Sporomusa sphaeroides DSM 2875: one gene and its partner. Each later gene encodes a partner of the first gene's protein in a complex. Links are inferred from orthologs where the notes say so. Each region holds a gene or a part of one and is shown on either strand. Other genes may lie near its edges.

Region 1 (6,426 bases):
CCCCTTGTAGTGGACTTCCAGCGTCTCACGGTTGTAGCGGGCTCCCTTGCACACTTCACAAGGCACATAGACATCAGGCAAAAAGTGCATTTCAATCTTAATAATGCCGTCACCTTTGCAGGCTTCGCAACGGCCACCTTTGACATTAAAGCTGAAGCGGCCCGGACGGTAGCCCCGCATCTTGGCTTCTGACGTCTGGCTGAACAGTTCCCGGATGCTGTCAAACAAACTGGTATAGGTCGCCGGATTGGAGCGCGGTGTCCGGCCAATAGGCGACTGGTCGATATCAATAATTTTATCAATATATTCCAGACCGCGAATACTGTCATGGTCTCCCGGCCGGGCGCGGCTGGCGCGATACAGCTGACTGACCAGGCCCTTGTATAAAATTTCGTTGACCAGCGTGCTTTTGCCAGAACCCGACACCCCGGTAACAGCGGTAAACACGCCTAACGGGAACCGGACATTGACCTTTTTGAGGTTGTTTTCCTTAGCTCCGATAACCTCCAGCCATTTGCCGTTTGGCTGACGGCGCTCGGCCGGTACGGGAATGGCTTTGCGTCCGCTTAAATACTGGCCTGTTACCGAGTCTTCGCAGGCTTTGATGTCATCGACAGTACCTGCGGCGACAATATTGCCGCCGTGCGCACCGGCAGCCGGGCCAATGTCGATAATATGATCGGCGGTATACATGGTATCTTCATCATGTTCCACCACCAGCAGCGTATTTCCCAGATTGCGCAAATGCTTCAGCGTGTCCAGGAGACGGTTGTTGTCGCGCTGATGCAGGCCGATGCTGGGCTCATCCAGAATGTACAGCACCCCGACCAAGCCTGAACCAATTTGCGTCGCCAGCCGGATGCGCTGAGCTTCACCGCCGGAAAGCGTACCGGCAGCCCGGTCAAGCGTCAGGTAATCCAGGCCGACATTGAGCAAAAAGCCCAGACGGGCATTAATCTCTTTTAATATCTGGTTGGCAATGACTTTTTCCCGCTCAGTAAGCTCCAGCTTGCTGAAAAAGGCTTGAGACTCAGCCACCGTCAGGCGGGTGATTTCATAAATATTTTTGCCGCCGACCCTGATGGCCAGCGCTTCCGGCTTAAGTCTTGCCCCTTTGCACGCCGGGCAGGGCTTGGAGCTCATGTATTCTTCAATTTCTTCCCTGGACCAGTCGGAAGTGGACTCACGGTGCCGCCGGGAAAGCATCGGCAATACCCCTTCAAACACCGAGTAATAGGTTTTGGTTTCGCCATACATATTATCATAACGGAAAGTGAATTTCTCAGCCCCGCCGCCATGAAGAATAATCTCCTTCAGATCATCAGGGGTATTTTCCCAGGTGTCATACAGGGTTTTGCCATAGCGTTCCAACACGGCTTCCAGCTGGCACATGAAATAGGAATTGGTATTCTTGCTCAAGGCCGCAATGGCCCCGTCAATAAAAGACTTGCCCGGGTCAGGAATGACCAGCGCCTGGTCTATTTCCAGGTTGTTGCCGAGACCGGTGCAGTCCGGGCAGGCACCAAAGGGATTGTTAAAAGAAAACATCCGCGGGGCAATCTCCGGCAGGCTGATACTGCAATCCACACAGGCAAAATTCTGGCTGAATATCAGTTCGTTAGTGCCGCCGGTATCGACAGTAAGAATGCCGCCGCCCAGTTCAAGCGCAGTTTCAATAGAGTCGGCCAGACGGGTAGCAATCCCGTCACGCACTACAATGCGGTCGACCACAACTTCGATGGTATGTTTCTTGTGCCTTTCCAGCTTAATCTCATCCGTAACATCACGGACCTCGCCGTCCACCCGCACCCGGACATAGCCTTGTTTGCCGATATCCTCCAGAACTTTCTGATGCTCGCCCTTCTTCCCGCGAATTACCGGTGCCATAATGCTCAGTCGGGCACCCTCGCCTAAAGCCAGCAATTGGTCGACCATCTGTTCCACCGTCTGCTGCGCAATAGGCTTGCCGCATTTGGGACAATACGGCCGTCCCGCCCGGGCAAACAGCAGGCGAAGATAATCATAAATCTCAGTAACGGTCCCCACGGTGGAACGCGGGTTGCGGCTGGTGGTCTTTTGGTCAATGGATATCGCCGGCGATAAGCCTTCGATATAGTCGACATCCGGTTTGTCCATCTGGCCCAGAAACTGCCGGGCATAGGCGGACAATGACTCCACATAGCGCCGCTGCCCTTCGGCATAAATGGTATCAAACGCCAGTGATGATTTGCCTGAGCCGCTCAGCCCGGTAATAACCACCAGTTGGTCGCGTGGAATAGTTATGTCAATGTTTTTTAAATTGTGTTGTCTGGCACCTTTAATGATAATACTGTCTGTCATGCTTGTCTTATTCCCCTCTTTTAACTACTGCATATTAATGGATAGCAATTATTCGTTTTATATTATACCAGTATCTTAATGATAATGGTAGCATCTTGTCAGCGTAAAATTACAAAGCGACCCGGAATTATCCAGGGGGCTTACTCGCTCGCCTGTGCCCGTATGGGTATAACTCCCGCTTTTAGAAGCGGGAGTCTTATAGCGAGTTTAGCCAGCGGATAAGGGCAACAGGAGCTGCTACTTCTTCCTGGCTTTATTCGTCTTACTGCCGGTTTTGCCGGCTGTTTTGCCTTTACCTGTTCCACCCCCGGCTTTTTGCCGGAGTTCGACAATCATATCTCTAAGTTCAGCCGCCCGCTCAAATTCGAGCTGTCTGGAGGCCTGACGCATTTCTTTCTCCAAATTGTCCGCCAAGTCCAGCATATCGGCACGCTGCATATTGCCAATACGGTCGGCTTTATATTCAGCCGGAGTTTCGGCAACCCTGGTGGTTTCGATAAGTTCTTTAACCCGTTTTTCAATGGTTTTCGGCGTAATCCCATGCTTGGTATTATAAGCCATCTGAATCTCGCGGCGTCGTTCGGTCTCACCCATCGCCCGCCGCATGGAGTCGGTGATGGTATCGGCATACATAATAACCTTGCCATGGACATTACGGGCAGCGCGGCCGATGGTCTGTACCAGCGAGGTCTCTGAACGCAGGAAACCCTCTTTGTCGGCATCCAGGATAGCGACAAGCGATACTTCCGGCATATCCAGGCCTTCCCTGAGCAGGTTGATACCGACAAGCACATCATGCACCCCGGCCCGCAAATCCCGGATAATCTCCACCCGTTCGATTGTCGCAATATCAGAATGGAGATAGGTTACTTTGATGCCCATGCCTTTTAGATATTCTGTCAGGTTTTCCGCCATCTTCTTGGTCAGGGTAGTAACCAGCACCCGCTCATTGGCGGCTGTGCGCAGCTTGATTTCATCCAGCAAATCGTCCATCTGCCCTTTGATGGGACGTACTTCAATTTCAGGATCAATAAGTCCGGTTGGCCGGATAATTTGCTGGGCTACCTGACTGGCTGCCTTCAGTTCATAAGCAGCCGGTGTGGCCGAAACATAGACAATCTGATTAATCCGCTCGACAAACTCATCAAAGGTCAGCGGCCGGTTATCGAACGCCGAGGGTAAACGGAAGCCATTTTCAACCAGCGATTCTTTGCGTGAACGGTCGCCGGCATACATGGCCCTAATCTGGGGCAGGGTAACATGAGATTCGTCAATAACAATCAGAAAATCCTCCGGAAAATAATCCACCAGCGTATAGGGAGACTCTCCCGGCTGACGCTGGGTCAGGTGGCGGGAGTAATTTTCGATGCCTGAACAATAGCCCATTTCCAGCATCATTTCCAGGTCATAGCGGGTGCGCTGCTCCAGGCGCTGGGCCTCCAGCAGCTTATTGCCGGCCCGCAGAGAGGCCAGGCGGTCATCTAGTTCGGCTTCAATGTCCTGCACTGCCCGCAGCATGTTTTCCCGGGAGGTAACATAGTGAGAGGCCGGATAAACCGCAATATGTTTCCTTTCCCCGACAATTTCACCAGTCAGGGTGTCAATCTCCAAAATACGTTCCACTTCATCGCCGAACAATTCGACCCGCAAAGCCTTTTCCCCGTAGGCTGCCGGGAAAATTTCCACAACATCACCACGGACCCGGAAGGTTCCCCGGGTAAAATTGTAATCATTGCGCTCATACTGGATATCGACAAGCTTACGCAGGATTTCGTCCCTGTCTTTTAGCTGACCCTGCCGCAGCGACAGCACCAGCCCCCGGTATTCATCCGGCGAACCCAAACCATAAATGCAGGAAACACTGGCCACGATAATAACATCCCGCCGTTCAAACAGCGAACTGGTGGCCGAGTGGCGCAGCTTATCAATTTCATCATTGATGGAAGCGTCTTTTTCTATATAGGTATCGGTCTGCGCAATATAGGCCTCAGGCTGATAATAGTCATAATAGCTGACAAAATATTCAACAGCATTATTGGGGAAAAACTCCTTAAACTCACTGGCCAGCTGAGCCGCCAGGGTTTTGTTATGGGCTATGACCAAAGTCGGCTTTTGTACAGCCTCAATAACTTTGGCCATAGTAAAGGTCTTACCGGTACCGGTAGCTCCCAGCAGCACCTGAGCGGCATCACCCTGTTTGATGCCTTCAGCCAATTGGACAATAGCTGCCGGCTGATCACCTGTCGGCACGAAGGGCGCTTCCACCTTGAACGGAATACTGCCCTCATGGTGGACGGTATTGAGTTTTGGTACGGTTGCCATAGTTATCACCTATCTTACTTTATAAATAAATGGAGACTTGATGCAGATGAGGCTCCAACCCCATCTGCATCCCCGTCAGATAAGAAAGTTTTTCATAAATATCACTATCCAGAACATATGTTTGCTTTGTTTTTATTATAGCACGCACATATGTTCTGGTCAAATATCTCAGCATTTCAAAGTCTTCTCAATTTATCCCGGACCCAGTCAAACAGTCCATAGCGTTCCTCTGTCATCACGGCGTAAAACTGTTCATCTCCGTCGGGGACCAAAATTACCCCCAAACGGCGCTCGCCGCGCTTGAATTTAATAGTTTTAACCTGCGTGGTCCCTTCACGTTCAAACACAAGCTCAAAGCGTTCCGGCGCTTGAGCGAGAGCCACTGCCAGGTCATAACGGCTGTTGATGGTAAAGCCTGCAATATGGGTAATAATATCTCCCGGCGCCAGCACCCTGGCTGCCGGTGCATCAACAACCGTATCAAGCGTCATTACGCCATACGGCGGCGGAACAAAACGGGGAGGAGCGTCCATCTCGCGCCGGTTGTCACGCTGAATAAGAAATTCATGCCCGAGGGGCGACAATACGGCGGCAATGGCCTGAAGCCAGGTGTATTTAGCCGATAATATGGCAAGCACCAGCAGCACGATACTGTAGGCAGCCAAATGCAATGCCGATTGCCGCCGCCGCTGCTGCGGCAGGCTGGCAATGGCCATATCGGCATAACCAAGGGCGGCTACCACCGGTGCCATAACATAAACCCAGGCCGAACCGGCCGGTGCTTCCTGCACTAACGGCAGCAGCGGCCACCAGTCCGGCATGTTGAGGATGCCACCGGTTCCGGTACCTGTGGGAACAGCCACCGCGGCCAGGATAACCAGCGGCAAAGGCCAGAAGTTTTGCAGACTGAAGGCGCCGACCAAGGTGCCATCGCTCTTTTTAATAATCATCGGCATGGAGCTGTAACCGCCGCTGACGGCAATTAACAAGCTCTCGGTTATATGCAGTACGGCAACCAGCGACAATACCTGCGGCACATTGACCTCAGGCCAGCCAAACAATACATTGGACAAAGCCACCAAACCACCGGCATAGGCAAAGCACAAAAACCGCATGTTAATCAGCATAAGTGCCAGCGCCACCGGCCAAATGTAGGCAAGACCAAGTTGGTTGATGGTGACACCGACAAGGGTCAGCAGCCAGCTGGCCGCTATGCCGCCAAGCAGGCCGTAAGCCCCGGCCAGCATAATCTGCTGGGTCAGCGAGTAGTTGTATACGCCAAACATTTGGAGCTGACGTTTTTGCATCTGCCAGTACTGATAACCAACCAGCGCCAGGATCAGCCAAAAGTTAAAATTAAATACGATACCTACAGCACCGCGAACAATAAGCAGCATAATATCAGACCATGGAAACAACTTGTCCTCACCTCAATGAACAATAAGGTTGGTTTATATATATAAACCAACCTCACCTTTTATTATAATTTGCTTTGCAAAACCTCAAGCGCCTTTTCAAGCTGTACATCTTTGTCTTTGGTCTCAGGCAGTTCAATAGTAATGTCCGGTTCAATACCTACCCCGTTAATGGAGCGGTCTTTTGGCGTCAGGTATTTGGCAATGGTCAGTTTGACAGCCGAAGCTTCATCAAGCCGAATAACCGTTTGAACAGAACCTTTGCCATAGGTTTTGGTGCCAATCAGGGTGCCGACACCGGTATCCTGGACAGCTCCGGCTACAATTTCGGAAGCACTGGCACTGCCGC
Region 2 (6,377 bases), 430 kb from region 1 along the record:
GGAGTACTCAGATGGCTATCTTAATTGTTGACGATTCGGCAGACAGCCGGGTATTGGTTAAACGCTTATTGGAGAAAAATGGGTTTAGTGAGGTAATTACCGCCGAAACGGCATTCGCCGCTTTTGACTTATTGGGAATGGACCAGCCGGCCTGTGTATCCACGCGCATTGATCTTATTCTCATGGATGTAATTATGCCGGACATGGATGGGATTGAAGCCTGCCGGCTGATAAAAGCCAATCGATGTTTAAAAGATATTCCGATTATTGTCATCACGGCCAGTGATATCACAGAGACGCTGGAAAGGGCATTTACCGCCGGGGCTATGGATTTTATCACCAAACCGGTCAAGCCGCTGGAACTCAAAGCAAGGGTGCTTTCGGCTTTGAAAATCAAATATGAAATCGATCAGCGTAAAGCGCGGGAGGCTGAATTGGTAAAGGTGCTGGAAGAACTGGAAAATGCCAATAGAGAATTAAGCCGCCTGTCTTCGCTGGACGGTTTAACCGGCATTGCGAACAGGCGGCATTTTGAACAAATCTATGATATGGAGTGGCGGCGGGCGGCAAGAACAGGCAGCGAACTGTCGGTTCTGTTTCTGGATCTTGATTTTTTTAAATACTACAATGACACCTATGGGCACCAGGAAGGCGACGATTGCTTGAAACAGGTGGCGGCAGCCGCAGGCCAGGTTTTAAAACGGCCGGGTGATTTAGTGGCACGCTATGGCGGTGAGGAATTTGTTGTTATTTTGCCGGAAACCTCCATTGCCGGCGCTGTCGAGGTTGCGGAAGCCATTCGGCAAGCTATCGAGCGGTGCAATATACCGCATAGCGCTTCGCCGGTGGCTGCGCATGTGACGGTGAGCGTAGGTGTGGCAGGCGGCCGTGTAACACTGGCGGACAAGCCGTCCGACTTTATTGCCCGGGCCGATAAGGCGCTGTATGAAGCCAAGCACAGCGGCCGCAACCGGGTCAAAGTGGCTGAATGCTAGTTCTGGAAGACTGCTAATTCTGTTTGATTAAATACTGCCAGAAGGTCTCCAGACATGCCGGGCGCAGCGGCTGACGGCTAAGGGCATAGAATTGGCGTTTGATGGCGGTACCCGGCAGTGGCAGTGCAATAAGCTGACCGGAGGCAAGCTCGCTCTCCACGGCCCAGGCAGAGATAAAGCCCACGCCGATTTTGTTCATAATGGCGGCTTTAATTGCTTGATTACTGCCGGCTTCCATCACGACAGTAAGGTCAGCGGCTGTTATGCCCAGCCGTGCCAGTGCATCCAGCGCCGAGCGTGCCGTGCCGGAGGATTCTTTGCGCAAAATAAACGGTAAGGCAGGCAGCCAGTCTTTGACCGGGGATGTGCCGCTGACCGGTTTAAAATCCGGATGGGCGGCAAGTACCAGGGCATCTGTCCATAAGGGCTGACTGATAAGGCTGTCATCGGGTTTCGAGCCGATGACGGCAATGGGAAATTCGCCCTGGGTAAACCTTTTCAAGATGGTTTGGCTGTCGCCTGTTACCAAAGACAGCGTCAGTCCGGGATGTTCGCTGAGAAACCTGGCCAATAGCGGCGGCAGGATATAATCTGCCGGGATTGTGCTGGCACCAAGCAGTATCCGGCCTCTGGAACCTTGTGTCATGGCCTGAATTTCACTATGGGTGCTGGCAACCAGGCCGTTAATTGTCCGGGTAGTTTCGTATAGCTTTTCTCCGTAGATAGTTAGTGATACCCCTTTGGAAGTCCGGGTAAATAACGGGCAGCCAAAATTTTTTTCCAGGTTGTCGATATGAAAGGAAACGGTCGGCTGGGTTAGGGCGAGTTTTTTTGCAGCGGCGGAAAAGCTGCCTTCTTCGGCTACTTGTAAAAATACGGTTAATGATTGAATATAGGACATATGCTCACCTCAGATATAAATAGATATTCCAAATGAAATTTTTAACGTGTGTTGTATAGCTGTATAATTCGGAAACTAAGATACAATTTCCTCTTAAACAATGTCTTAGCAGGAATATTATTATAAGCATGTAATATTTATTGTACCGATAAGCAAAGGAGTTTGATGGACTGTGGCGAATATATTTGATCTAAAGGACTTATTATTAAATTTGCCAAGTCGCAGAACTTCCGGCCGGAATGTTCTGAGGCCGGCGGTGAGTATACTATCCATATAACAAAATAATCTAATCATAGTATACTTTGCGAGTGCATAGGGAAAGGGTTAGTAAATGCTCAGTTGTGTAATTACATTTCCGTCAGTATATCACGCCTTCCGGGCGAAAAAGATTTTAAAAGAACACAGCATTGTCGCCGAGCTTGTGCCTGTACCGCGTGAACTGAGTGCCTCTTGTGAAGGTTTGGCAGCCCAGGTTGCGGAACAGGACGTTGACAAGGCTGTTGAAGTGTTGGGGGCCAAGGGAATCGTTATGCTGCAAAAAGGTGTCAAGCTGGTACAGGCGTATTGATACCGCATTTTTTAAAGAGTCTGCATAGGCAGGCTCTGTTTTTTTTCTAAAAATCAACAGGAAAAGGCAAACATATGGAGAAAATATTAATGTTTATCCTACTTAAGACTTGGAGGAAGCTATGAATAACATATTTGACCGCTTGAACCCGGCGCAGCAGGAAGCTGTTGCCCATGTAAACGGGCCGCTCCTAATCATGGCTGGAGCCGGTTCAGGCAAGACCAAGGTCCTGACAAGCCGGATTGCCAATCTCTTAGCACAGGGAGTGGCACCTTATAATATTCTGGCCATAACCTTTACCAACAAAGCGGCTGCCGAAATGAAAGCGCGGGTGGCCGGGATCGTTGGCCTGGTTGCCAAAGATATTTGGCTGAGTACCTTTCATGCCTTCTGCGCCAAATTCCTGCGGATGGAGATTGAAAACCTGGGCGGCTATACCCGCAATTTCGTCATCTATGATGCCGGCGATTCGCAGTCGCTGATCAAAACCTGTCTGAAGGAACTCAACCTTGACGAAAAGCAGTTTACGCCCGGCGGCGTGCAATCCACCATCTCTAATGCCAAGAATGCGCTGCAGGATGTGCGGGAGTTCACTTCGCAGGCCGACAATTTTTACAATCTCAGAGTAGCCGAAGTGTACAAGCTGTACCAGAGCAAACTCAAAGTCCATAATGCGCTGGATTTTGACGATCTCCTGATGTTGTCGGTGGAACTACTGGAATATAATGCCACGGTTCGGGAAAAATATCAGCAAAAATTTCACTACATCCTAATCGACGAGTATCAGGATACCAACCGTGCTCAATACCTGCTTGCCCGACGTCTGGCGGCCAAACATCGAAACATCTGCGTGGTAGGTGATGTTGACCAGAGTATTTATGCCTGGCGGGGTGCGGATATTCAGAATATCCTTGATTTTGAATCCGATTATCCGGATGCCAAAGTCATTAAATTAGAGCAAAATTACCGTTCCACCCAAACGATACTCGATGCCGCCAATGCTGTCATCGAAAACAATTGCAACCGCAAGCCCAAATCATTATGGACAGATAACCAGGCAGGCGATACCATAACTCACTATCTGGCAATGGATGAACGGGACGAAGCCCGGTATATCACCGATAATATTGTGAAACTCAATACGGTGTATCGTACACCTTATAAAGATATCGCCATATTGTACCGTACCAATGCCCAGTCACGCACCATTGAGGAAGGCCTGCGCAATGCCGCTATTCCTTATACCATGGTGGGCGGCCTCAGGTTCTATGACCGTAAGGAAATAAAAGACATCATGGCGTATATCAAGGTGCTTTTCAACCCGGCAGATGCCGTCAGCCTGCTGCGTATTATCAATGTGCCCCGCCGGGGGATTGGCAATACTACCATTGGCCGGCTGGAAGAATATGCGGCCGGGCAGGGTGTGCCGCTGTTCGATGCCGTGTCCAACCCTGACTTGGTGCCGGGACTTACTAAGCGGGCTAAGCATCAGCTGGAAGGGCTGGCCGAATTGATTTTCAATTTGATGTCCTGCCAGAATACGCTGCCGGTGCCCGAACTGGTGGATAAAGTCATGCGCGATTCCGGTTATCTGGCCGAGCTGGAAGCCGACAGCGACCCGCAGGCGATGAGCCGCATTGAAAACTTAAAGGAACTTGTCAGTGACGCCAAAAAATTTGCCGAGACCGAAGCGGAAAATACGCTGGAAGAATTTTTAAGCCATGTGTCGCTGCTGACAGATCTTGATAATAATGAATTCTCTGATGACAAGGTGACCCTCATGACCCTGCATTCGGCCAAAGGGCTGGAGTTCCCTGTCGTGTTTCTTGCCGGACTGGAAGAAGGTATCTTCCCCCATGTCCGCACCCTGATGGACGAGCGGGAAATTGAGGAAGAACGGCGGTTGTGTTATGTCGGTATCACCCGGGCTGAGCGCAAGCTGTATATATCCAATGCCCGGCAGCGCATGATTTACGGGAATACGGTATGCTATTCGCCGTCCCGGTTCCTGGATGAAATACCGCCTGAGCTCATGGAACGCTATGCGCCTGGGCGCCCTGCCTATTTGTCATCCATGCCCGGCAGCCGTCCGGTTGCCGCCGCTTCGCTGCCTAAGGCAGCGGTCAAACCAGAACTCACTATCCTGAAAAGCCCGGTGCAAAACCCGGCTAAGCCACAGAACCTGGAATGGAAAGCCGGGGAAAAGGTGTATCACGCCAAGTGGGGCACAGGCACGGTGGTGGCCGTCAGCGGCAGTGGTGACAATATGCAGCTTAGCATTGCCTTTCCTAATGAAGGCATCAAAAAACTGCTGGCCCAACTGGCGCCAATCAGCAGAGTCTAATATATTCTTCGGGGGTTTTACGACATGAATACCGCGATACCGGATAGCCTGACGGCTGCTGCGGAGGAAATTGAAAAATTAAAAAAAACCATCCACTATCACAGTCACCGCTACTACGTGCTTGACAATCCTGAAATCAGCGATGCCGAATTTGACAAACTGCTGAGGCAGCTTATTGACCTTGAAACCGCCTATCCTTCGCTGATTACCCCCGATTCCCCCAGTCAGCGGGTGGGGGGCGCGCCGGCCGGCGGTTTTGCGCGGGTGGCCCATTTGACGCCGATGCTTAGTTTGGGCAACGCCTTCTCCGCCGGGGAACTGCAGGCGTTTGACGCCAGAGTGCGGGTCAGCCTTGACGGCCAGGCTGTGGAATATGTTGTTGAACTCAAAATTGATGGCCTGGCCATGAACCTTGTCTATGAACATGGCCGGCTGACCCGGGGAGCTACCCGGGGTGACGGCGTTTATGGCGAAGATGTGTCAACCAATATCCGTACCATCCGCTCGGTGCCATTGGTGTTGAGCGAGACCGGCGGCATTCCGCCGCTGTTGGAAGTACGCGGGGAAGTGTATTTGCCCAGGCGGGAATTTGACCGGCTGAATACACTTAGGGAAGCTGCCGGTGAGCCGCTTATGGCCAATCCCCGCAATGCCGCCGCCGGTTCCATCCGTCAGCTTGACCCCAGGATCACGGCAGAACGGGCGCTGGATATTTCCATGCATGGTTTGGGGACCGAAGAAGGTCTTGGGGTCACTACCCACTCGGCCATGCTGGAGAAACTGCAGGCACTGGGTTTTAAAATCAATCCCCATTACCGGACCTTTGACAATATTGACGAAGTGGCACAGTACTGCGAAAGTTGGGCGGAAAAGCGGGTTGATTTGCCTTATGACATTGACGGCCTGGTAATCAAAGTCAATAGTCTGGCCCAGCAGCGCCTGCTTGGTTCCACCGCCAAAGACCCGCGCTGGGCCATTGCCTATAAATTTCCGGCAGAGCAGGCGACGACCATTCTGGAAGACATCTTTGTGCGGGTTGGCCGTACCGGGGCGCTGACACCCACTGCCGTACTGCGGCCTGTCAGACTGGCAGGGACTACGGTGAGCCGGGCTACCCTGCATAATGCCGATTTTATTCAGGAAAAGGATATTCGCCTTGGCGATACCGTCATTGTTCATAAAGCCGGGGAAATTATTCCTGAGGTGGTTGCGGTTGTGGAGAGCCGGCGCACAGGGCAGGAACAGCCCTTTATTATGCCTGCCAGCTGCCCCGAATGCGGCAAGCAGATTGTCCGCGAAACCGGAGAAGCAGCCCATAAATGCGTCAATCCCCGCTGTCCGGCGTTACTGCGGGAAGGACTTATCCACTTCGTTTCCCGTGATGCGATGAATATTGACGGACTGGGCCCGGCGGTCATCACCAGCCTGCTCGAGGCCGGACTGGTAAAAGACGCGGCAGATTTGTATACGCTGCAGCCGGCAACGCTGGCGGTGATGGAACGTATGGGCGAAAAATCGGCAGGCAATCTGGTGAAAGCCATAGCAGCCAGCAAAGAGGCCGGTTTATCC

The links.
Region 2: the proteins of uvrB (region 1) and pcrA are in contact, whole or in part, in a crystal structure (PDB 7EGT), measured with the Thermus thermophilus proteins. The link is inferred for Sporomusa sphaeroides DSM 2875 from one-to-one orthologs. Residues at the interface, in WP_096411307.1 of Thermus thermophilus: Glu23, Leu25, Arg26, Asp27, Gly28, Glu29, Arg30, Phe31, Arg55, Glu326, Asp327, Phe328, Glu379, Ser382, Gln383, His398, Gly400, Arg401; in WP_096412145.1 of Thermus thermophilus: His654, Arg656, Phe657, Gln666, Asp668, Glu669, Lys680, Arg681, Leu682, Ser683, Lys685, Tyr686, Ala687.

The regions. Positions count from the first base shown.
Region 1 is NZ_CP146991.1:3,251,431-3,257,856, forward strand. Bases 2,121-5,101 are described here. They hold uvrB (excinuclease ABC subunit UvrB), read right to left. Parts: upstream 4,663-5,101; coding sequence 2,578-4,662; downstream 2,121-2,577. Other genes in these bases: uvrA (excinuclease ABC subunit UvrA), read right to left, coding at 2,121-2,340; SPSPH_RS15230 (trypsin), read right to left, coding at 4,839-5,101. Also shown: more of uvrA, read right to left, coding at 1-2,120; more of SPSPH_RS15230, read right to left, coding at 5,102-6,080; SPSPH_RS15235 (S41 family peptidase), read right to left, coding at 6,143-6,426. UniProt on the Escherichia coli protein: The UvrABC repair system catalyzes the recognition and processing of DNA lesions. A damage recognition complex composed of 2 UvrA and 2 UvrB subunits scans DNA for abnormalities.
Region 2 is NZ_CP146991.1:2,823,461-2,829,837, reverse strand. What follows is about bases 2,265-5,196. They hold pcrA (DNA helicase PcrA), read left to right. Parts: upstream 2,265-2,585; coding sequence 2,586-4,808; downstream 4,809-5,196. Other genes in these bases: ligA (NAD-dependent DNA ligase LigA), read left to right, coding at 4,833-5,196; SPSPH_RS13315 (DUF3343 domain-containing protein), read left to right, coding at 2,265-2,464. In the rest of the region: SPSPH_RS13325 (GGDEF domain-containing response regulator), read left to right, coding at 12-995; SPSPH_RS13320 (LysR family transcriptional regulator), read right to left, coding at 1,009-1,896; more of SPSPH_RS13315, read left to right, coding at 2,228-2,264; more of ligA, read left to right, coding at 5,197-6,377. UniProt on the Escherichia coli protein: A helicase with DNA-dependent ATPase activity. Unwinds DNA duplexes with 3'-5' polarity. Translocates on single-stranded DNA with 3'-5' polarity. Initiates unwinding more efficiently from a nicked substrate than double-stranded DNA.